DNA from 4 places in the Geobacillus sp. CX412 genome. Region 3 is predicted to be linked to each of the others. Evidence: riboswitches for the same ligand, from Rfam matches in the RefSeq annotation. Region 3 holds a riboswitch; each other region holds the start of a gene.
The links. Region 3 has a riboswitch for S-adenosylmethionine ahead of NXM86_RS15965 (phosphoadenylyl-sulfate reductase). Riboswitches for the same ligand answer to the same signal wherever they lie in the genome.
Positions count from the first base shown of each region.

Region 1: another riboswitch for S-adenosylmethionine. It lies ahead of mtnK (S-methyl-5-thioribose kinase); the one in region 3 lies ahead of NXM86_RS15965 (phosphoadenylyl-sulfate reductase).
Region 2: another riboswitch for S-adenosylmethionine. It lies ahead of NXM86_RS02260 (methionine ABC transporter ATP-binding protein); the one in region 3 lies ahead of NXM86_RS15965 (phosphoadenylyl-sulfate reductase).
Region 4: another riboswitch for S-adenosylmethionine. It lies ahead of NXM86_RS10540 (Na+/H+ antiporter NhaC family protein); the one in region 3 lies ahead of NXM86_RS15965 (phosphoadenylyl-sulfate reductase).

Region 1 is NZ_CP103461.1:2,599,086-2,605,202, forward strand. It holds gene NXM86_RS13540 (pyridoxal phosphate-dependent aminotransferase) at 1-1,172, opposite strand, end outside; gene NXM86_RS13545 (carbon-nitrogen family hydrolase) at 1,273-2,088, shown strand; SAM riboswitch class I at 2,183-2,346, shown strand; gene mtnK (S-methyl-5-thioribose kinase) at 2,427-3,629, shown strand; gene mtnA (S-methyl-5-thioribose-1-phosphate isomerase) at 3,652-4,722, shown strand; gene NXM86_RS13560 (sugar ABC transporter substrate-binding protein) at 4,709-5,854, shown strand; gene NXM86_RS13565 (sugar ABC transporter ATP-binding protein) at 5,851-6,117, shown strand, end outside.
Region 2 is NZ_CP103461.1:454,809-460,925, forward strand. It holds gene NXM86_RS02255 (O-acetylhomoserine aminocarboxypropyltransferase/cysteine synthase family protein) at 1-1,108, shown strand, start outside; SAM riboswitch class I at 1,239-1,347, shown strand; gene NXM86_RS02260 (methionine ABC transporter ATP-binding protein) at 1,443-2,471, shown strand; gene NXM86_RS02265 (methionine ABC transporter permease) at 2,461-3,129, shown strand; gene NXM86_RS02270 (MetQ/NlpA family ABC transporter substrate-binding protein) at 3,146-3,985, shown strand; gene sufC (Fe-S cluster assembly ATPase SufC) at 4,190-4,969, shown strand; gene sufD (Fe-S cluster assembly protein SufD) at 4,992-6,117, shown strand, end outside.
Region 3 is NZ_CP103461.1:3,048,588-3,054,704, forward strand. It holds gene NXM86_RS15945 (YtxH domain-containing protein) at 1-192, opposite strand, end outside; gene NXM86_RS15950 (low molecular weight protein-tyrosine-phosphatase) at 209-679, opposite strand; gene NXM86_RS15955 (DUF1128 domain-containing protein) at 784-1,008, shown strand; gene NXM86_RS15960 (PAS domain-containing sensor histidine kinase) at 1,207-2,952, shown strand; SAM riboswitch class I at 3,105-3,215, shown strand; gene NXM86_RS15965 (phosphoadenylyl-sulfate reductase) at 3,342-4,049, shown strand; gene sat (sulfate adenylyltransferase) at 4,193-5,353, shown strand; gene cysC (adenylyl-sulfate kinase) at 5,367-5,972, shown strand; gene NXM86_RS15980 (nitrite/sulfite reductase) at 5,973-6,117, shown strand, end outside.
Region 4 is NZ_CP103461.1:2,004,802-2,010,918, reverse strand. It holds gene NXM86_RS10560 (YxzE family protein) at 1-173, shown strand, start outside; gene NXM86_RS10555 (ABC transporter ATP-binding protein) at 327-1,202, shown strand; gene NXM86_RS10550 (DUF2705 family protein) at 1,217-2,014, shown strand; gene NXM86_RS10545 (TetR/AcrR family transcriptional regulator) at 2,014-2,691, shown strand; SAM riboswitch class I at 2,878-2,983, shown strand; gene NXM86_RS10540 (Na+/H+ antiporter NhaC family protein) at 3,093-4,418, shown strand; partial or broken gene NXM86_RS10535 (transposase) at 4,756-5,685, shown strand.

The DNA of each region.
Region 1 (6,117 bases), 450 kb from region 3:
TAGAAAAGACCAAGCTTCGCAATCCGTTCCGCCGCTTCTTGCAGGCGGGATTCGCTTGTTAATAACCCAACTCGCACATATCCTTCTCCATGCTTGCCAAATCCAACTCCCGGCGCGACAACGACATGCGCTTTTTCCAGCAAATAATCGGAAAAACGTTCCGATGTCCATCCGTTCGGCACCGGAAGCCACGCAAAAAATGAACCTTTTGGGGCGTCGACATCCCAGCCAATTTGCCGCAACGCGTCAATAAGCGTATTGCGCCGCGATTCATACAGTGCGACAAGCTCTTCCACGCAGCGCTGCGAAGAAAGCAATGCGGTTGCCGCCGCTTCTTGAATGGCGCCAAACAAACTCACATATAAATGGTCTTGCAGCAAGTTAATCGCCGCGATCACGCTCTCATTTCCAACGGCAAACGCCACGCGCCAGCCCGCCATATTATATGTTTTGGAGAATGTATAAATTTCAACGCCAATTTCTTTTGCCCCCTCTGCTTGAAGAAAGCTGACCGGTTTTTTTCCGTCAAAGCCAATCGCACCGTAAGCAAAATCATGAACGACGCAAATACCGTGTTTTGCGGCAAACGACACCGTTTCTTCAAAAAACTCCTTAGAAGCGATCGCCCCGGTTGGATTATTCGGATAGTTTAAAAACATGATTTTTGCTTTTTCCGCAATATTTGCAGGAATTTCATCATAATCAGGCAAAAACTGATTTTCCGCACGCAATGGCATCATCACCATTTCCGCGCGCGCCAGCGCAATCCCCGACCAATAATCCGGATATCCCGGGTCAGGCACGAGCACAATATCCCCCGGATTGGCTAAACATTGCGGGATCTCCACAAGACCCGCTTTCCCGCCAAACAAAACCGCCACTTCTTTTTCCGGATCAATGGCAACGCCGTATTCGCGCTCATAAAACTTAGCAACGGCGCGTTTCAAAAAGGAATACCCTTGAAATGGCGAGTATTTGTGATATTTTGGGTTCGCCACCGCTTTTTGCATCGCCTCCACGATATGCGGTGGAGTCGGCTGGTCGGGATTTCCTTGCCCTAAATTGATGATGTCATGCCCCTCCGCCATTTTTTTTGCGACTTTATCGACAAGCGAAGCAAAAAACTGTTTTGGAAGGCTCTGCAATAACTCAGATAGTGGAAATTGTTTCATCGCGTTAACACCTTCTCAAAAATTTTCTTGAAATTCTAGTGAAAAATCATATATCGTAAAAATCAAAATGTAAAGTAAAATTTTTTCGAGGTGAATGTTCATGACGATAAAAATCGCATGTCTTCAGCTAGATATCGCTTTTGGCAATCCTAATGAAAACGAACGGCGCGTTGAAAGAGAGATAGAAAAAATTTCAAAAAATCACCCAGATATTATCGTCCTTCCTGAACTATGGACGACTGGCTATGACTTAACCAGACTCGATGAGATTGCCGATGAGGGCGGTATGCGTACAAAAGCGTTCATTCAAAAACTTGCCAAGTCGCATCATGTCAATATTGTCGCTGGATCAATTGCCAGAAAAACAGATCGCGGCGTCACCAATACAATGTACATCGCCGACCGAAACGGCATCATCGTTGGCGAATATAGCAAACTCCATTTGTTCCAGCTGATGGATGAACATCTTTACTTACAGCCAGGGGAAGAAATGGGATTGTTCACATTAGAAAACACTCGATGTGCAGGCGTCATTTGTTATGACATCCGCTTCCCAGAATGGATTCGCGTCCATATGGTCCAAGGGGCGGAAGTGTTATTTGTCGTCGCCGAGTGGCCGCTTCCTCGCCTTTCGCATTGGCGTACACTGCTTGCGGCGCGCGCGATTGAAAATCAATGCTACGTCATCGCGTGCAATCGCGCTGGAAGCGATCCAAACAATGTCTTTGCCGGTCATTCGCTGGTGGTTGACCCATGGGGAGAAATCATTGCAGAAGCAAATGAAGAACCTTGTACGTTAATGGCACAAATCGATCTTCAAAAAGTAAGAGAAGTGCGAAAACAAATCCCGATTTTTGCGGACCGCAGAGCTAACGACTACATCGCTGCAGAAAAAAATTTTTTAAAAAAGAGTTGACAAATCATTTCGTGACCATGTATGATTCGTATCAAGCATAAAACTTCAAAATTGCCAACATAGCGAAAATTAAAAAATTGAATATGCTGACACACTCTTATCAAGAGTTGGCTGAGGGAATTGGCCCAATGAAGCCCAGCAACCGACCGTAATACTATCGTGAGATAGGGCGCACTTTTTGGCGCCGGAAGTTCTCTACTTCCGCAGGGCACGGTGCTAAGTCCAACAGAAAGACTCGTTCTTTCTGAAAGATAAGAGGTGCGAAGATATGGAATCTTCAAGCCTCTTTCTATGCAGAAAGAGGCTTTTTAATTTACATGAAGGAGGAGTTTTACATTATGCCAGTTTCTCATCCAACGGTTTATGAACCATTAACGGAACAAGGCGCAATCTCTTTGACGGTCCGTCTCGGTCTTTTTCCGGAAGGAACACCGCTTGCCTGCCGCGAAATTGGCGACGGCAACTTAAATCTTGTTTTCCGCGTTGTCGATCAGCAAACAAAGAAAGGAATTATCGTAAAACAAGCGCTCCCGTACGCAAAAGTAGTCGGTGAAAGCTGGCCGCTCACATTAAAACGCGCTGTTATTGAAAGCAATGCGCTGCGCACATTCGCAAGCTATGTTCCGCAATACGTGCCAAAAGTATACTATTCCGATGAATCTTTGGCAATTACCGTTATGGAAGATTTATCTCACTTGCAAATCGCCCGCAAAGGGTTGATTGAAGGAAAAACGTATCCGCTTTTATCGCAGCATATTGGCGAATTTATCGCAAAGACATCGTTTTACACTTCCGACTTTGGCATGAATCAACAAGAAAAAAAACAATTAGCGCAAAGTTTTGTTAATCCGGAATTATGCAAAATCACCGAAGACCTTGTATTTACCGATCCGTTCTTTAATCATGAAACGAACAACTTTGAAGACGAGCTTCGCGATGATGTAAAAGCGCTTTGGAACGATGACAAGCTCCGCTTAGAAGTCGCCAAATTAAAGCGCAAGTTTTTAACCGAAGGAGATGCGCTCATCCACGGTGATTTGCATACTGGAAGCATTTTTGCCAGCGATGAAGAAACGAAAATCATTGATCCAGAGTTTGCGTTTTATGGCCCGTTCGGTTTTGACATCGGCCAATTTTTCGCAAACTTGCTGTTAAATGCGTTGTCCCGCCCAGAACAACAACAAGAACCGTTATTTGCTCATATCGACAAAACTTGGGATGTATTCGCGACAATCTTTTCTGATCTTTGGCGCACTCACAATGTAGAACCATATGCAAAAACAGAAGGATTGTTAGAAGACGTGCTGCATCACACGTTTATTGACGCGATCGGCTTTGCCGGATGTGAAGTCATCCGCCGCACGATTGGATTAGCACATGTCGCTGACCTTGATGGCATTGAGGATAAAGAGGAACGCTTACAAGCAAAACGTTATGCCCTTCGTCTTGGCAGAAGCCTCATTTTGCAACGTGAAACATTATCTAGCACTAAAGAAATCCGTTCCCTTTTCGCACAAACAGTGCTTGCAGCAACGAATTAACACAATGAAAGGAAGAACCATAATGGCAGAACCATTCGCAATCCCGCGCTCTGTGGAATGGAACGACACTCATATTACAATTTTAAATCAACAAAAGCTACCATTAGTGACGGAATATTTGGAATTAAAAGATATTGAAGATGTACGGGACGCAATCGCCACGTTAAAAGTACGCGGCGCACCGGCGATCGGCATTACGGCTGCTTACGGCCTCGCTCTTTCTGCACAGCAATATGAAACAGAATCACTGGAAAAATTTAAAGAGCACGTGCGAAAGGACCGCGACTACTTAGCAAGCTCTCGGCCAACTGCAGTGAACTTGTTTTGGGCATTAGACCGGCTTGTTTCCAGCATCGCCCACGTTTCCTCTGTTAACGAAGCAAAAACGACGCTCATCCATGAAGCGATTCGCATTCAAATTGAAGATGAAGATGTATGCCGCCGCATCGGAGAGCATGCGCTTTCCTTATTTCAAAACGGCGACTGCGTTTTAACCATTTGCAATGCTGGTTCGATCGCAACCGCCCGCTATGGCACGGCGCTTGCTCCGTTTTATTTAGCGAAAGAAAAAGGGATGAATCTTCATGTTTACGCGTCGGAAACTCGTCCGGTCCTGCAAGGAGCAAGATTGACGACGTGGGAATTGATGCAAGCGGGGGTAGACGTCACTCTTATTACCGACAATATGGCGGCGCAGACGATCAAGGCGAAAAACATTACCGCTGTCATTGTCGGCGCCGACCGAATTGCCGCCAACGGTGACACTGCCAACAAAATCGGCACCTTTGGACTGGCGCTGCTCGCTAAAGCGTTTGGCATTCCATTTTATGTCGCCGCGCCATTATCGACCATTGATTTAGCAACCAAAACAGGGGAAGAAATTCCGATTGAAGAACGCAATCCAGAGGAAGTGACGCATATCGCCGGAACGCGAATCGCTCCAGAAGGAGTAAACGTTTATAATCCAGCGTTCGATGTAACACCGCACGACCTTATCACGGCCATTATTACCGAAAAAGGGATCGTCCGCGGCAATTATGAAACTGAACTGCCAGCACTGTTTGCAAAGGAGGCTCGCCATGAAGCAATTTAGACTTAACTATTTAGTCGCATTTCTTTTTTCCATTATCGTCATCCTTAGCGGCTGCATGAATGAACAAGACGCCGTCAGTTCGAAACCGGCCAAACAAGAAAACAGCACGGCCGAAGAAGCAAGCGAAACAACAGCAGCAACAACCGAACAAGCAGATATCCCTGAAGAATTAAAAAAACCAATAAAAATTGCCGCCATTATGCAAATGTCGATCGGCACGTTTTCTTCTCAGTATATCGCTGGCGTAAAAGAACAAGTGCAAAAATTTGGCGGCGAAGTGCAAATTTACAATGCGGATAACGACTTAACGAAAATGGCTTCCTATGTCGAAACAGCCATTACGCAAAACGTCGATGCGATTCTATTAGATCACGGACGCGCTGATGCGTTGGAAGGTCCGGTGAAAAAAGCAGTCGAAAAAGGCATTCCTGTTGTCGCATTCGATAACGATTTAAACATCCCAGGCGTAACAGTGATTGACCAAGATGACTACAGCCTTGCATGGAAAACGTTAAAAACATTGGCCGAAGACTTAAACGGCGAAGGAAACATCGTCACCATTTGGGTTGGCGGATTTACACCGATGGAACGTCGTCATGTGATTTACGATGCGTTTAAAAAACGCTATCCGAACATCAAAGAAGTGGCGAAATTTGGTACGGCCAGCGCCAATACCGCTTTAGACACACAAACGCAAATGGAAGCGATTTTGAAAAAATATCCGAATAAAGGCGATATTGACGCAGTGTTTGCGACTTGGGATGAATTTGCCAAAGGCGCAACGCGTGCGATCGAGCAAGCGGGACGCAATGAAATTAAAGTATATGGCATCGATTTAAGCGATGAAGATTTGCAAATGATGCAAAAGCCAAACAGCCCTTGGGTCGCTACAACAGCAACGGATCCAGCCGAAGTCGGTCGCGTTCAAGTTCGCTTTGCGTATCAAAAAATTGCTGGCGAGAAAACACCAAACATTTATTCACTAGAACCGCATTTAGTCAAACGATCCGATTTGCCTAACCAACAAGTTTCGATGAATGAGCTTCATGAATACATTTCCGGCTGGGGGCAATCAAATGTTGCCATTTCCCCTTGGATGAAAACATTGGAAGCACAGGTGAAAAACAAATGAACGGTCTTTATATGAACAATATTTATAAATCGTTTGGCACGGTAAACGTATTAAACGGCGTGAATCTCCATGTACAAAAAGGAGAAGTTCACGCCCTTTTAGGGATGAATGGAGCCGGGAAAAGCACATTGATGAAAATTCTCGCCGGCGCCCTTTTTCCAGACAAAGGCACGATAACAATAGATGGAGAAGAGCGCCGATTTTCTTCTCCTGCTGATGCGAAAAAAGCAGGCATTGGATTAGTTGTTCAAGAGGTCGATACC
Region 2 (6,117 bases), 850 kb from region 3:
GGAAGAAAGGGTGGCACAGCTGGAAGGTGGAGTGGGCAGTCTTGCTCTCGCTAGCGGAATGGCCGCCATTACACTGGCCATTTTGAATATCGCCGGAGCTGGGGATGAAATTGTATCGGCATCTACGTTATATGGCGGTACATATAATTTGTTCGTCAATACATTGCCGAAATACGGAATTAAAACCCACTTTGTCGATCCGTCTAATCCGGAAAATTTCCGAGCAGCGATTACACCAAAAACGAAAGCAATTTTCGCCGAAACGATTGGCAACCCTAGTTTGCACATATTAGATATTGAGGCGGTGGCGCAAATCGCTCGTGAAGCGGGAATTCCGCTCATTATCGACAACACATTCGCCACTCCTTATTTGTGCAGACCAATTGAACATGGGGCGAATATCGTGATCCATTCCGCCACAAAATGGCTTGTTGGGAATGGGACGACCTTAGGCGGCATCATTGTTGATGGTGGTAATTTTGACTGGAATTCGCCAAAGTTTCCAGGATTTATTACTCCTGATCCAAGCTATCACAACCTTGTGTATGCTGAGGCGTTTGGACCTGCTGCATACATTGTCAAAGCTCGCGTGCAGCTGCTTCGCGATTTAGGTCCAGCGATTAGCCCATTTAATGCCTTTCAAATTCAGCTTGGTCTTGAAACATTGCATGTACGTATGAAAGAACATATTGCGAATACAAGAAAAATCGTCGAGTATTTAGATCGTCATCCAGCAATAGAGTGGGTGCTTTATCCAGAACATGACAGTCATCCAGCAAAAGAACTAGCGAAAAAATATTTGCCAAAAGGAGCGGGTTCCATCGTTGTATTTGGCGTAAAAGGCGGCAGAGAGGCAGGAGCGAAATTGATCAACAGTGTAAAATTATGGTCGCATGTTGCCAACGTTGGCGATGCGAAAAGTTTAATTATCCATCCTGCAAGCACCACACATCAACAGCTAAACGAAGAAGAACTAAAATCATCTGGAGTGACAGAAGATTTAGTTCGTCTATCTGTCGGCATCGAAAATATCGATGACTTAATCGAAGATTTAGAACAGGCAATTGCGGCTGCTACCGGAATTACATCTGATGTTTCCGTCTCATAATCACAAGAAATGATAATCATGCCATTTTCCATAATGACCATAACATTTCCATTGACACTATTCGACATATAGTGATAAAATCACATTCGTAATTATTGAGAGATTTTAATTGAATAAAGTGTTTTTTGTGCTCTTATCAAGAGAGGTGGAGGGATGTGCCCAATGAAGCCCGGCAACCGTCAGCGTACTCGCTGAAATGGTGCCAATTCACACAAAGCGTCTGCTTTGAGAGATAAGAGACAGAACGGTAATCATTGCCTTTCTGTTCTCTTGAGCAGAAAGGCTTTCTTTTTGCGGCGAGCCGTCTTTTACATGAGGGAAGGTGGAAATGTGCATGATTACATTAGAAAACGTGACAAAAATATATGAAGCGGCCAATGGATCTGTAACAGCAGTGGATAATGTCTCTTTGCAAATTAAAGAAGGCGAAATTTTCGGAATCATCGGATATAGCGGGGCGGGAAAAAGTTCGTTAATCCGTCTCCTTAACGGATTGGAAAAACCGACCAAAGGGAAAGTCATTGTCGCTGGACGGGATATTGCTAATATTAAAGGAAAGGAATTGCGAAAGGCCCGTCAGGAAATCGGAATGATTTTTCAGCATTTTAATTTATTATGGTCAAGAACGGTTCGCGAAAACATTGCGTTTCCATTAGAAATTGCCGGTGTACCGAAAGAACAGCGGAAAAAACGAGTAGACGAGTTGATTCAGCTTGTAGGTTTGCAAGGAAGAGAAAACGCCTATCCGTCACAGCTTAGCGGCGGGCAAAAGCAGCGCGTCGGCATCGCGCGCGCTTTGGCGAACAATCCAAAAGTGTTATTGTGCGATGAGGCGACATCCGCGCTAGACCCGCAGACAACCGATTCCATTTTGGAACTTTTGGTGGATATTAATAAGCGTTTAGGATTGACAATTGTATTAATTACCCATGAAATGCACGTGATTCGTAAAATTTGCAACCGCGTCGCAGTGATGGAAAACGGAAAAATTGTCGAACAAGGCGAAGTGCTGCAAGTGTTCCGGCGGCCAAAACAAGAGATTACGAAACGGTTTGTACAGCAGGTCATCGAACCGGAGGAAACGAAAGAAACGATTGCGCATTTACTCGATAAATATCCAAAAGGAACGGTTTTTCAATTGACGTTTGTTGGAGAGGTTACGGAACAGCCGCTGATTGCTAACGTTGTTCGCCAATTTCAAGTTGATGCGAATATTCTTCAAGGAAAAATTTCGCAAACCCACCAAGGCGCTTACGGTGTGCTGTTTGTTCATATGGATGGAGAGAAAGAGGAAGTGGCCCGCGCGATCGATTATATTCGAAAGCAGCAAGTGGCGGTGGAGGTGATTACGGATGCTCGCTAACCTCTTACCAAATGTAGAGTGGGATATGATTTGGGCAGCGACCGTTGAAACGCTTTATATGACAGGAATTTCTGTCGTTGCAACATTTATATTAGGAACGATTCTTGGACTGCTTTTATTTTTAACGTCAAAGGGCAACTTATGGGAAAACCGCCTGGCGAATATGATCATCGCCGCTATCGTTAACATTTTTCGTTCCATCCCATTTATCATATTAATTATTTTGTTAATCCCGTTTACAAAATTCGTTGTCGGAACGATTCTTGGCGCAAATGCGGCATTGCCAGCACTCATTATTGGAGCGGCGCCATTTTACGCGAGAATGGTGGAAATTGCGCTTCGCGAAATTGATAAAGGTGTCATCGAAGCGGCCAAAGCGATGGGAGCGACAACGGCCACGATTATTTGGAAAGTGCTTCTCCCAGAGTCATTGCCTGCTCTTGTATCTGGAATTACCGTCACTGCAATTGCTTTAGTTGGATATACAGCGATGGCAGGGGTCGTTGGCGCCGGCGGCCTTGGCAACTTAGCGTATCTTGAAGGATTTCAGCGCAGCCATAATGATGTGACGTTTGTCGCCACCGTTCTAGTTTTGGTGATTGTCTTTGTCATTCAGTTTATCGGTGACTTTGTCACTTCCAAAATAGATAAACGATAAAAGGGGGAAGATCAATATGAAAAAATGGATTAGTGCATTATTTGCCGTCGTTCTTGTGTTGGCTTTGGCAGCATGTGGAGGCAATAACAACGCTGATGGTGGCAAAAAAGAAGGGAAATTAACAAAATTAGTGGTTGGAGCTTCCAATGTTCCACATGCGGAAATTTTAGAAAAAGCACAACCGATTTTAAAAGAAAAAGGCATTGACTTAAAAATTGTTAAATTCCAAGATTATGTTTTACCAAACAAAGCGTTAGCAGATAAAGAAATTGATGCCAATTATTTCCAACATATTCCGTATTTAGAAGCACAGAAAAAAGAACACGGATATGACTTTGTCAACGCTGGCGGCATTCATATTGAGCCAATCGGTCTTTACTCGAAAAAATATAAAAGCCTCGAAGAATTGCCAGACGGTGCGACGATCATCATGAGCAACTCGGTTGCAGACCATGGTCGCATTTTATCGATGCTGCAAGAAAAAGGGTTAATTAAATTAAAAGAAGGTATCGATAAAACAAAAGCTACGGTCAAAGACATTGTGGAAAATCCAAAACATTTAAAATTTGAAGCAGATGTGGAAGCAGGATTGCTGCCACAAATTTATAAAAACGGCGAAGGCGATGCTGTGCTCATCAACGCCAACTATGCGCTTGACGCGGGATTAGATCCTGCGAAGGATCCAATTGCTGTTGAGTCGCCGAAAGATAACCCATATGTCAATATTATCGCTGTACGCAAAGGCGATGAAAACCGCAAAGAAATTAAAACGCTTGTCGAAGTGTTACAGTCGAAAGAAATTCAAGACTTTATTAAAGAAAAATATAAAGGTGCTGTCATTCCAGCAGCGCAATAAAATAACGGAAGCGGTCCGCTTCCGTTATTTTTATAAAACAATCTTGATCAAAATATTTTTCACTATGAACATAGTGATATTCTCTTCAAAAGGTTGCTAATACTTTTCATTTGTTATAAGATTGTAATGAGAATAAAATGAGAATGGAAAGACAAGCAAGTCAATGATATACACAATTTTTAGTGAAAATTGGAGGTATTCTTCATGGCAGTGTTAACAATTAAAGATCTTCACGTATCCGTTGAAGGAAAAGAAATTTTAAAAGGTGTGAATTTAGAAGTAAAAGGCGGAGAAATTCACGCGATTATGGGTCCGAACGGAACGGGAAAATCAACGTTATCGTCGGCGATTATGGGACATCCAAAATATGAAGTAACAAAAGGAAGCATTACATTAGACGGGCAAAACGTGTTGGAGATGGAAGTGGATGAACGTGCACGCGCCGGTTTATTTTTGGCGATGCAATATCCAAGCGAAATTAGCGGCATAACGAATGCGGATTTTCTTCGTGCCGCCATTAACGCTCGTCTTGGCGAAGGAAATGAAATTTCTTTAATGAAATTTATCCGCAAACTTGACGAAAAAATGGAATTTCTCGAAATGAATCCAGATATGGCGCATCGCTATCTAAATGAAGGATTCTCCGGCGGAGAGAAAAAACGCAACGAAATTCTTCAATTAATGATGCTTGAACCGAAAATCGCGATTTTGGACGAGATCGACTCCGGTCTTGATATTGATGCATTAAAAATTGTTTCAAAAGGAATTAATGAAATGCGCAGCAGCGAATTCGGCTGTTTGATCATTACGCACTATCAGCGTTTACTAAACTACATCACACCGGATTATGTGCATGTCATGATGCAAGGGCGTATCGTAAAATCCGGTGGTCCGGAGTTGGCACAACGTCTTGAAGCGGAAGGATACGATTGGATTAAAAAAGAACTTGGCATTGAAGATGAAACGGTTGAGCAAGAAGCGTAAGCGTTAGGAGGAGTATTATATTATGACGACAGGAACAAAAATACCATTCGACCAACAATATGTGCGCTCATTTTCCAGCGGACGCGGCGAACCGGACTGGCTTTTACAGCTTCGCTTACAAGCTCTTGCTAAAGCAGAAGAGTTGCCGCTGCCAAAGCCGGATAAAACAAAAATTGACAAATGGAATTTCACACAATTTGCTAATCATGTAGTGGAAAGCGCGCCGTTTGCTTCATTAGATGAATTGCCTGAAGCAGTAAAGGCGCTTATTGAAGCAGGAGAGGGAACGAAAAACTTATATGTCCAACGCGATCATACACCAGCATATTTATCTCTATCGGATGAGTTGAAAGCAAAAGGCGTCATTTTCACTGATATTTTCACAGCAGCACGTGAGCATGGGGATTTGTTGCAAAAATATTTGATGAAAGATGGCGTGAAAATTGACGAGCATCGTTTAACGGCGTTGCATGCTGCGCTACTTAACGGCGGTGTGTTCGTATATGTGCCGAAAAATGTTGTAGTGGATGTTCCGCTTCAAGCTGTTTATATTCAAGAAAATGATGATATCGCATTATTTAATCATGTCATCGTTGTAGCGGAAGATAATAGCCGGGTTGTTTATGTGGAAAACTATATTTCCGTAAAAGAAACTAGCAAAGCAGTTGTCAATATTGTCGCCGAAGTGTTTGCCAACACGAATGCCCGTGTGTTTTTTGCTGCGGTGGATAACTTGGCAAAAGGTATTACAACCTATGTAAACCGCCGCGGTATCGCTGCCCGTGATGGCCGCATTGAGTGGGCGCTCGGTTTAATGAACAATGGAGATACAGTTTCTGAAAACATTACCCGCTTAATAGGTGACGGTTCTTTCGGCGATACGAAAACGGTCGTTGTCGGTCGAGGAGAGCAAGTACAAAACTTTACGACAAGCGTTGTTCATTATGGTAAACATACGGAAGGCTACATTTTAAAACACGGTGTTGTGAGAGACAGCGCGACTTCGATTTTTAATGGAATTGGAAAAATTGAACATGGTGCTTCCAAATCGAACGCGCAGCAAGAATCGCGTGTTCTAATGCTAAGCGAAAAAGCGCGTGGAGATGCGAACCCTATTTTATTAATTGACGAAGACGATGTAATGGCAG
Region 3 (6,117 bases):
TGCAATATCTTTTATTTTTTCCATAATAAACGCCATGTCTTCTGCCATCTCTTCTACAGATTGGCGCCATTGTTTCAGCTTCATCGGCAATGAAAGACGGTCTTGCTTTTCTTCCCTTTTGATCAGCAAGGAAAATGCGGCTCCTACTGCTGCCCCGATCATCACACCTTTCCATACATTTCTCTTCTTCACTTATTTTTCCCCCTTTTTAAAGTTTTTTCTCTTTTATAATTGCTTCTAATAAATGTTCACACCCTTTTCGGATAAGCTCATATACTTCTGAAAAGTTTCCTGTGTAATACGGATCTGGCACATCAGCAATTTCGCTATTTGGAACAAAATCAAGAAGCCGGCCGATAAATCCTGTTTTATTGTATCCGGCTAATCGTCGCAGATTCCCAACATTTTCCGCATCCATGGCAATAATATAATCAAACTCCTGCAAATCTTCTTTACAAATTTGCCGAGCGCAAATTCCTGAAAAATCGATCTTATTTTTCTTTAATATCGTCTGTGTACCTTCATGCGGCGGTTCTCCGACATGCCAATTCCCTGTTCCCGCTGAATCAACGATGATTTTTCCTTCCAATCCTCTCTCTTTTACTAAATGTCGAAAAATCGCTTCCGCCATCGGCGAGCGACAAATATTCCCTAAGCAAACAAATAATACTTTTACCATTGTTTCACATCTCCTTTCGACCCCATTATATACAAAAATATTAGCGCAATGTATTCCCTTGTATGTTAAAATACATGTAACCTTTACAAGGAAGGAGCAAAAAAATGGATTTATCCAAAAAGTCGGCAGAAAACGTAGCGTACATGGTAGAAAAAATAAAAGAAAAGCTAAAAGTATTAAATTTTGATGCGATTAAACCATCCCACTTCTCCGAGGAATGGTATGATGAGCTAAAAGACATTTATGAAATGGTGATGAGAAAAAATACGTTTAGCCCAAGCGAGATGCAGGCCATCGCCGAGGAGTTAGGAAACTTACGCAAAAAGTAAAAAATGCTGAAGGAAACGTCGTTTTTCAATGATTCATTATGTACAATGCCATACTTACGTATCCATGTAAGGCGGAAACGTCTATCGCTGTCCTTTTCGCTTTGGGCAGCGTTTTTTATTGGTTCTACTCAAATTATCTTTATTTTCGTATAATTATGTCTAAGTTCTAATGTTTTAAGGCGGGAGAGGAGAATAAAAATGATCTCTGGCGGTATTCATTACGTGTTATTTATCATTCTATTATTCTTCATTACCGTAATCGTTTCTTACATATTATTGAAAATACTATTCGCCCACACATTTCCTATTTACATGCTCTCTGCAGCAGCAATCATATGCATCATCAGCCTTGTGGTTTGGTCAATACATTTTCCCCATATGGCGGATTCTTTCACTCGATTTTTGTTCAGCTCCATCGTTGCTGTGCTCAGCGCCTTTTGTTTGGCAGCGTCCGCATTTATCATTAGCCGCTTATTAAAAGAAAATAAACAATGTCATAAATGTCTTTTTTTCGAATACCCTGATGTGATTCTTCTGCTAGACATAAATGGGCTACTTATATCCGGCAACCCTGAAGTAAGAAAAATGCTTGGATACAAACCAAGCGAATATATTGGCAAACATTTTACTCAGTTTATCGCCCCAGACCAAATTGAAAAAGCAAAAAAAAAATTTGAACGAACATTAAAAGGAGAAAGTTGTGAATATGATTTACAAGTAAAGCATAAAAATGGAAAAATTATTGACATGCATTTTAAAACCATTCCAATAATTCATGGAAATCGCTTGAAAGGAATTTATGTGATTGGTCAAAATATGACGGAACTCAATCGCTACCGAAAAGAGCTGGAAAACTTATATCATAAACATACACTCATATTAAATTCTATTGCTGAAGGAGTTTGTGGGATTGATAAACATGGGAATATCGTTTTCTGGAATCCAGCTGCAGAACGAATGACGGGATATAAAGCGGAAGAAGCCATTGGAAAAGCATCGCATGATATCATTCACCATACGAAAAAAGATGGAACTCCTTACTCTATTGATGAATGCCCAATTGATCTCGCCATTCAAGATGGGAAAACATATCATATTAGTGAAGATATTTTTTGGAAAAAAGATGGTACCCATTTCCCCGTTTCCTATACGGTAACGCCTGTTTTGGAAAATGGAGCCGTCGTTGATGCGGTATTGACATTCACCGATATTACCGAACTGAAAAAAACAGAAGAATTCATTCGAACATCGGAAAAGCTCTCAGTTGCCGGCCAGCTAGCGGCTGGGATCGCCCATGAAATTCGCAATCCGCTTACAGCCATAAAAGGATTTATACAACTATTGCAATTCGAACTTGACGAGAAAAAACCTTACCTTCACATTATTGAATCAGAAATTCAGCGCATTGAACTTATTTTAGGCGAACTATTAGTGTTGGCAAAACCACAAGCAACCAAATTTACAAAAAGTGATATTGGTGTTTTGCTTCAACATGTCACCACTTTATTAGAAACACAAGGTATTTTGCATAACATCCAAATTATTACAAAAATTGATCCATCTCTTCCTCTCATTGAATGTGACGAAAACGGATTAAAGCAAGTATTTATTAATTTCTTAAAAAATGCAATGGAAGCGATGAAAAGCGGTGGACATATTTTTATTGAGGCACAAAAAAAGGATGAATATTCCGTTCTTATCCGCTTTATCGACGAAGGCTGCGGAATTCCAAAAGAACAGCTAGAAAAAATAGGAAAACCGTTCTTTACAACAAAAGAAAAAGGTACTGGCCTCGGAATAATGATCAGTAAAAAAATTATCGAAGACCACGGTGGAACGATGTCGATTATGAGTGAAGAGAATAAAGGAACAACCGTCGAAGTAACATTGCCGATCCGCGTTTCTGCATCCTCTGTTTTGCATAATTCCCTATTATCCGGTTGACATGCATGGAAAAGGTCGGACAACAAACCGCCCTTTTCTTTCCTGATTTCTTTATTCCTCTACTGTGTTATATCAGCAAAAAATTAATTCCTATCGAAAAACTAGGATTGACTTTTGTGTGAATTATGTTAAAATTTTAATCAATTACATCAAACTTATCGAGAGTGAGGGAGGGAACTGGCCCGATGAACTCCGGCAACCTGCTTCATGAAAAAGTAAGGTGCTAATTCCAACAAAATGGGTGCCATTTTGGAAGATAAGGTGAAATATGCGGCCTCTTCGCTCTTTCCAAAATGGGAGAGCGTTTTTTATAAGCGTTCGTTCTCTTTCTATTCCTATATAACCGACTAATCCACTTTATTTTCTTTGATTTTTAAGGAGGGAGAAAGATGCTCACTTATCAAACATGGGAAGCCGAAGAAAAACCTTCATTCCCTCACGATAATGAAACAAAAGGGGCGCTTGATGTCCTCACTTGGGCATTCCGCCAATATAAGGACGATATTGTGTACGCCTGTAGCTTCGGCGTTGAAGGAATCGTGTTAATCGATTTGATTTCGCAAGTAAAGCCAGATGCGGAAATCGTATTTCTCGATACCGGGCTCCATTTTCGCGAAACGTACAAAACAATCGAAAAAGTAAAAGAAAAATATCCTTCTCTCCGCATCGTCATGAAAAAACCAAGTTTATCGCTAGAAGAACAAGCGCAACAGTTGGGAGATGAATTATGGAAACACAACCCAAATAAATGTTGTGAACTGCGAAAAGTCATTCCGCTTCGCGAAGCATTAACAGGAATAACCGCTTGGATTTCTGGACTGCGCCGCGAACAATCGCCAACACGAAGCCATGTAGAATATATAAATAAAGATGACAAATTTAAATCCATAAAAATATGCCCTCTTATTCATTGGACATGGAAAGATGTATGGAATTATGTATACAAACGTCGTCTTCCGTACAATGTCCTTCACGATCGCGGCTATCCAAGCATTGGCTGTGAACCTTGTACGTCCCCTGCACTCGATCCAAATGATTTACGTTCCGGCAGATGGGTCGGCCACGGAAAAACAGAATGCGGTCTTCACATCTCATAAGGTTTGGCTTGTCACCTTTGGCATTATTAGCTTGAAAAAACAATAGCCGAAGAAAAACGATCATTATACAAAAACAGCGGTGACGTTTCGCAATAAATCATAGTTTTCCTATATGAAATATTGATTCTAGGAGGTTATGAACAATGAGTTTAAGCATTCCACACGGAGGCACATTAATCGATCGATGGAATCCTAGCTATCCATTGGATACACTGACAAAAGAAATTGAGCTGACAAATGCCGAGTTAAGTGATTTAGAATTGATCGGAACAGGCGCTTACAGCCCGCTTACCGGATTTTTAACAAAAGAGGATTATGACTCTGTCGTTGAAACGATGCGCTTAACCAACGGTACAGTATGGAGCATTCCGATTACCCTTGCTGTAACCGAAGAAAAGACAAAAGAGCTTTCTGTCGGCGAAACGGCCAAACTCGTTTACAACGGAGAAGTCTATGGAGTCATTGATATTCAAGAAATCTATCAACCTGATAAAACAAAAGAAGCACTTCTCGTTTACAAAACAGAGGAACTCAAACATCCAGGCGTACGGAAACTATTTGAAAAGCCAAATGTATATGTAGGCGGCCCGATTACATTAGTAAAACGCACTGATAAAGGGCGTTTTGCTCCATTCTACTTCGATCCGGCCGAAACACGTAAGCGTTTTGCCGAGCTTGGCTGGAACACGGTGGTCGGCTTTCAAACGCGAAATCCTGTCCATCGCGCCCATGAATACATCCAAAAATGCGCGCTCGAAATTGTCGACGGCCTCTTTTTAAACCCGCTCGTCGGCGAAACAAAAGCGGATGACATCCCGGCGGACATCCGCATGGAAAGCTATCAAGTATTGTTAGAAAACTATTATCCGAAAGACCGCGTGTTTTTAGGAGTATTCCAGGCAGCGATGCGCTACGCCGGGCCACGGGAAGCGATTTTCCATGCGATGGTGCGCAAAAACTTCGGCTGCACCCACTTCATTGTCGGCCGCGACCATGCCGGCGTCGGTGATTACTATGGCACATATGATGCGCAAAAAATCTTCTTGAATTTTACGCCGGAAGAACTTGGCATTACGCCGCTGTTTTTCGAACATAGCTTTTATTGCACGAAATGCGAAGGAATGGCGTCGACGAAAACATGCCCGCATGATCCGAAATACCATGTTGTATTATCCGGCACAAAAGTACGGGAAATGCTGCGCAATGGCCAAGTGCCGCCAAGCACGTTCAGCCGTCCGGAAGTCGCGGCAGTATTAATTAAAGGATTGCAGCAGCGCGAGGCTGTCACCTCATCTACACGTTAAAGGAGGAGAAAGCTTGAGCACGAACATCGTTTGGCACCAAACGTCAATTACAAAAAAAGACCGCCGCAAGCGCAACGGGCATCACAGCGCGATTTTATGGTTTACCGGACTTTCCGGCTCCGGTAAATCCACGATCGCCAATGCCGTGTCGAAAAAGTTATTTGACCTTGGCATTCAAAATTATGTATTAGACGGCGATAACATTCGCCACGGGCTAAATAAAGATCTTGGCTTCTCCGTAGAAGATCGCATCGAAAATATTCGCCGCATCGGTGAAGTTGCCAAGCTGTTTGTTGACAGCGGCCAATTCGTCTTAACGGCATTTATTTCTCCTTTCGCGCAAGATCGTCAGCTTGTCCGCAATTTAGTAGAAAAAGATGAGTTTATCGAAATTTATGTGAAATGCCCGCTAGAAGAGTGTGAGAGACGCGATCCAAAAGGACTGTATAAAAAAGCAAGAAATGGAGAAATTCGTGATTTTACCGGCATTGACTCTCCGTATGAAGCGCCTGTTTCTCCGGAATTAATACTTGAAACAGATCGTTACACGATCGATGAATGCGCCAATCAAGTGCTTGCTTACTTGCGCAATCGAAATTTTATCAAGGGGGAATTTTAAATGGCATATGAAAAAGTATGGGCAAATAACCCGAATTTAAACAAAACGGAATTAAAAAAACTCAGAAAAGATGGACTAAAAATTTTTGAAGATATTCCTTATTACGCAAAGCATGGATTCTCTTCGATTCCGCAAGAAGAATGGG
Region 4 (6,117 bases), 1.0 Mb from region 3:
TTTCCTTCGGCTTTCTGTCAAATACAACGAAAACACATAGAGAAAATAAAAGAAGAGGCAGCGAAGTGCTTCCGCCGTTTTATCATGATACTTCATCCAGCAATGATCACAACGATTACTGCGATTTCAGTGGCGATGGCGGTGGAGATGGTGGAGGGGAAGGAGGCGATTGAACGTTCATCAAATGGTATTGGTGGAACCTTGCAACACTTCGGAAGCACCATGCAGCCCTTTTTTGAAATCCATTGACTTGTCAGTCAATATTTTTTATAATTGGATTGACTCGTAAGTCAATTAACACAAAGCCGCCCAAAGGAGTGGGAAGTATGAAAATTGTAGACGTCAAGAATTTGACCAAGACTTATAAAAAGAACCAGGGAATTAAAAACCTTACATTTTCGATTGAAGAAGGGGAAATTTTTGGTTTTATCGGCCCGAACGGAGCAGGCAAGAGCACAACCATTCGAACACTTTTAAATTTCATTTATCCGACTAGCGGAAGTGCGACTATTTTCGGAAAGGATATCATCAAACACTCAAAAGAAATAAGACAAAACGTAGGCTATTTGCCGTCTGAAGTCCATTATTATGATGATATGAAGGTGATCGATTTATTAAAATACTCCGCTGGCTTTTACAAAAAATTTGATTCAAAGAGAATGAAAGAGCTGGCAGAAAGACTTGACTTGGATCTTAATAGAAAAATTGAGGATCTTTCATTTGGAAACCGAAAAAAGGTTGGGATTGTCCAGGCGCTTTTGCATGAGCCAAAACTTCTAATTTTGGATGAACCGACAGGCGGACTCGACCCGCTGATGCAAAACACCTTTTTTGAACTTCTTGCAGAGGAAAGAGAGAAGGGAACAACGATCATTTTCTCCTCCCATATTCTTTCTGAAGTGCAAAAAATGTGTGATCGGGTCGCCATTATTAAGGAAGGGGAGCTTATTAAAGTAGAAACAATTGAAAATCTTACGAAGAAAAATTTGAAATATATCACGATTACATTCGAACGAGCGGAACAAATAGACCTTAAACTCGAAGGAATAGTGAAGAAAGAAGTAAAAGGAAATGAAATATCGCTGCTTTACAGCGGGGATATGAAGGCGCTTCTGCATAAATTAAATACTCTGCCGGTTAAGGATCTATTAATCGGAGAACCGACTCTTGAAGAAGTATTTATGCATTACTATGAAAAGTGAGGGAAGGATCGAAAATGATTTTTAAGAGAGAGTTTAAGCGAAATTTAAAGTCATTGATCATTTGGAGCATCGTACTCAGCGGACTTATTTTGTTGACATTAAGCATTTATCCTCAGTTTGCCGAGCAGCAAAAAGAAATGACCAAACTGCTTGAGGCCTATCCGGAATCGATTAAAAAAGCGTTCGGAATGAATGAGTTAAACATGGGAGATTTGATGGGTTTTTACGGGGTAGAAATTTATATGATGACCACCCTTTTGGGAAGCATATACTCGGCAATTCTTGCATCCAATATTCTGGCCAAAGAAGAAAATGAAAAAACGATTGAATTTTTGTTATCAAAGCCTGTCACAAGAAGCCGAATCGTAACAGAAAAACTTCTGGCCGTTTTGGTAAATATTTTGATTTTTAACGTAGTTTCAGCCGTAGCAAGCATCATTGGATTTCAATTTGCAAAAGACCCGGATGTTCCGACAGACACATTTAGTTTATTAATCGCCGCAACGATATTGCTTCATTTGACGTTCGGTGCAATTGCGTTTATGTTGTCGTCGATGATGAAAAAAACAAGAAACATCCTTTCGATCTCACTGGGGATTGTCCTAGCTGCCTACTTTATGAATGTGATGGCAGGGATATCGGAAGACTTAGAGTTCCTAAAATATATAAGCCCGTTTAAATATGTGGACGCTGCCTCCATTATCAATGATAACGAGATTGAGCCTTTGTATATCTTTATTATGGCTGCGGTTATTTTGATTAGTATCTTCGCTTCATATATGGTATATAAAAAGAAAGATATTGCAGTCTAATGAAATTAGAGGTGTTAAAATTGTATTCAGCATTTGAAAAGCAGCCTAAAGAGAAAAAAGACTTGATCATCAAAGTGGCCATCGAGGAATTTGTGAAGAATGGTTATGAAAAGACCTCTACAGATGTTATTACGAGACGGGCGGGAATTTCCAAGGGAATCCTTTTTCATTATTTTAAGAGCAAGAAAAACTTATACCTTTATTTAGTGAATTATGTGAAGGACTTTCTGACGGAACTAGCAATGGAAGAAATGGAAAAAATCCAATCTGATGATTTCTTTGAAAGGATCAAAGAAATCGTCCTGTTGAAACAAAAACTAACGGTTCAGTATCTCCAAGAAGCTCAGTTTATTACGGATGCCTTTACTAATCCTCCAGTGGCAGTAAAGAAGGAAATGGAAGAAATTATTAAGAAACATTACGAAGCTTATCAGGAAGATTTTTTGCTGAAGCATGTCTATATTAAAGATCTGATCCAAACGGAAAAACTTAGAGAGGATATTTCCGTGGATACCGCGATCCGCATGACGATGTTTATCGTTGAACAGCTGACGAATAAGTATCTGACTCTCTACAAAAATAAGCAATTTGATTTTATTCATAATCCCGAGTCTTTAATAAAGGAACTTAATGATTATCTTAAGATTGTGAAATATGGGATCTATAAACCAGAATAAACTATTGGCACCTTTCTCCCGCGGTGAAAAGCCGCGGGATTTTTGCATATTATTGATGTTACACAAGTATTATTTTATATTTGTTGAAAATTTTTAAAAATAAGACATTTTCAAGGTGTATTGCGTAACAGATGAATATGTTGTAATCTTTTATTTGTTTTATATAACGAAATACAACTGCTCATCTTCTTATCTAGAGAGGCGGAGGGACTGGCCCGAAGAAGTCTCGGCAGCGGACTCGTTTTCGAGTGCTGTGCCAAATCCAGCAAGCATTGTGCTTGAAAGATAAGAAGGGTTTCTTATATAGATACGTATAAGGCCTCTTCTTATGTTCAGATAAGAAGAGGCCTTTTCTCTAAGTGGAAAGCTCCTTCAAAAAAACATAAAATGAGGTGGAAAGAGTGGAGTTAAGAAAAGGCAATCTATTTGCGTTATTTCCGTTTGTGGTCTTTTTAGTGTTATTCATTGGTGCAGGCGTGGTTACAGGCGATTTTTATAAATTTCCAGTCATTGTAGCAATTTTGATTGCGGCAAGTATTTCGTTGATGATGAATCGGAAAGAGTCTTTAACGAAGAAAGTGGAAGTGTTCACAAAAGGGGCTGGAAATGCCGATGTCATGTTAATGGTCATCATTTTCTTATTAGCAGGGGCATTTTCGGAAGTAACTAAAAAAATGGGAGCTGTTGAATCAACGGTTAATTTAGCTCTTTCCGTTGTTCCGCAAAATTTATTAATAGCCGGTTTATTTGTCATTGGATGTTTTATCTCCATTTCGATGGGAACGTCCATGGGAACGATTGTAGCGTTAGCGCCGATTGGAGTCGGAATTAGTGAACAAACCGATATTTCTTTGGCATTATCTATGGCAGCTGTCATTGGCGGTGCTATGTTTGGAGATAATCTATCTTTTATCTCTGATACAACGATTGCGGCAGTTCGTACACAAAATACAAGAATGAAAGAAAAGTTTAAGGTGAACTTTTTCATTGTTTTACCAGCGGCAATCATCACCATCGTTCTTTTCTGGGCCATTACTGCTGGAGAGCAAGCGGAAATTACGAATCAATCTTTTAATTGGATGAAAATTTTACCTTACCTTGGTGTATTAATAACAGCATTAATGGGCGTTAATGTACTAGTCGTGTTAGCAGGCGGTATTTTATTAGCAGGAATCATCGGTCTTCTTGATGGAAGCTACAGTGCAATGGGCCTCATTCAAGCCATCGGTGACGGGGTCGCCGGAATGCAGGAATTGTCATTGCTTGCGATCTTAATTTCCGGTATGGTGGAAGTCATTAAACATAACGGTGGAATCGATTATTTACTTCAATTAGTAACAAGAAATGTAAAGTCAAAAAAAGGAGCACAATTCGGTATCGCGGGATTAGTGAGCTTAACAAATCTTTCAACAGCAAACAATACGATCTCCATTTTAATTGCTGGTCCACTTGCAAAAAACATTGCTGATCAATATGACATTGATCCGCGTAAATCTGCCAGCATATTGGATATTTTCTCATGCTGTTTCCAGGGGCTCATCCCATATGGTGCGCAAATGCTTGTGGCAGCAGGTGTTGCTTCCATTTCACCATTAAGTATTTTGCAGTATTCGTTCTACCCATTCTTAATTGGAGTTTGTGGCATGATCGCGATTGTGTTTGACTTTCCGAAATTAAAAACACAAAAAGAAGTAAAGGCAGACTTACAAGCGAATAAAGCGGTATAAAGGAAAGGGGCTGACTCAAAACATCCCTTGGAGCGATGTTGAGTCAGCTTTCATTTTCACCAAATGGAGCGATTCTATTTTTTATGATCGAAAAAAGAGTATATTAGTGAATAATTTTGCAAAGTTGAAATCTTTCTTTAATAAGCTGGTTGACTTGTTCAACATTAAACATTTCTAATATAATTTATGAATATTTCACAAAAATAAATTAAGAGAAGAGAGTAATAAAAAATAGGTTCATCACCAAATTTTGTGATTTAGTGATAAAAAAGAGAAAGCATTAACGAAATCCTGGCAATAATGTCAGCGACGAAACAAACATAAGGAGGCTTCGCAAGTGCTTTCTATATCACTAGGATTGCCAGAATTCAAATTGTTAAACAAGAACTTCTTTCCTATGGTTATGCGATTCATGTGGAGAAAACAGAGACACAAGAACGTTGTCCACATTGTGGGTTTCTTACTTCCACTGTCCATGACAGACGGACACGAAAAGTACGGGATTTAGCGATTTTCCGTCAACCGGTGTACTTGTTCGTAGAGGTGAAGCGTTATCGATGCTGGAATTGTTTCCAAGTGTTTTCTGCCTCTTTCGAATCGATTCCACCAAACCAACATTACACCAATCGATGTTGCGGGTACTTGTATGAACTTTGTAAAAGCTCCACCATTCAAGAAGTCAGCCGAAAGCACCGTATCCCATATACGACATTGGAACGCATTTATTACTCCATCGCATCGAAAAAAGCAAAAGAGCGCCAAGCAGCGATGGAGGCCTCTTCTCCAGAAGGGATGGTGCTTAGCTTAGATGAAACCGCGGTAAAAAAGGGATATCAGTATGAAACCGTATTGATGGATGCCAAAGCAGGATCGGTCATGGGATTGCATGCCGACCGCCAATGTGACTCCGCCATCAACTTGTTGAATCAAAACGTCCTGTCGAAAGAAATGGTGCAAACCGTGATTCCTTGACATGTGGGAACCCTATCACAAGGCGGTTCGTGCTCTGTTTCCATCTGCTTCGATTGTGATCGATAAGTACCATGTGGTTCAAAAGGTGACACAAGCCCTGGATCAAGCGAGAAGGAATTCTCCTCATTGAAAAAGGCTAGATTCCTTCTATATAAAAGGCTACTCGAATGGAGGGAACGAATCACAAGATCAAAAACATCAAACGCCGGGCATTGGCTATCGAAATCGAGAACGGTTTCGTTTGCGTGTATTTCTGGAGTGTACAGGGAACACTACAGGCAGTCAGGCTGCCTAAGCTCTCACTTCTTCCGCTATCGGTATGATAGTTGGTAGAATGGAACCTGTCAAGGAAAGCACTTGACTGTTTCCATTCTACCAACTTGGTGGTCCGTATGCGGAAGAAGGAGCCCATCGGATGAACCTGTTTCATCCAGCTAACATGTTTCTAGGATTGAGTAAATGGTGAATTACCCATTTTTTTATGTTGTTCCAACCTTCCTGTCACAATATTAGATTTGGAAAATGCGTATTGCTGAACGGCCTTTCCCTGATGGAATATCGAGAAAAGTCCATGGCATCATAATATACTCTTTTTCATTGTCTACTTGACAGGGGTATGTGCTTTAATTTTAGATTATAAAAAGTTTTGTTTCATCACCCAAAAAATTGATGGCAAAATTTGCTGTTTTTTGTTTAAGTATATATTTCAAATAGTGGATTAACCAAG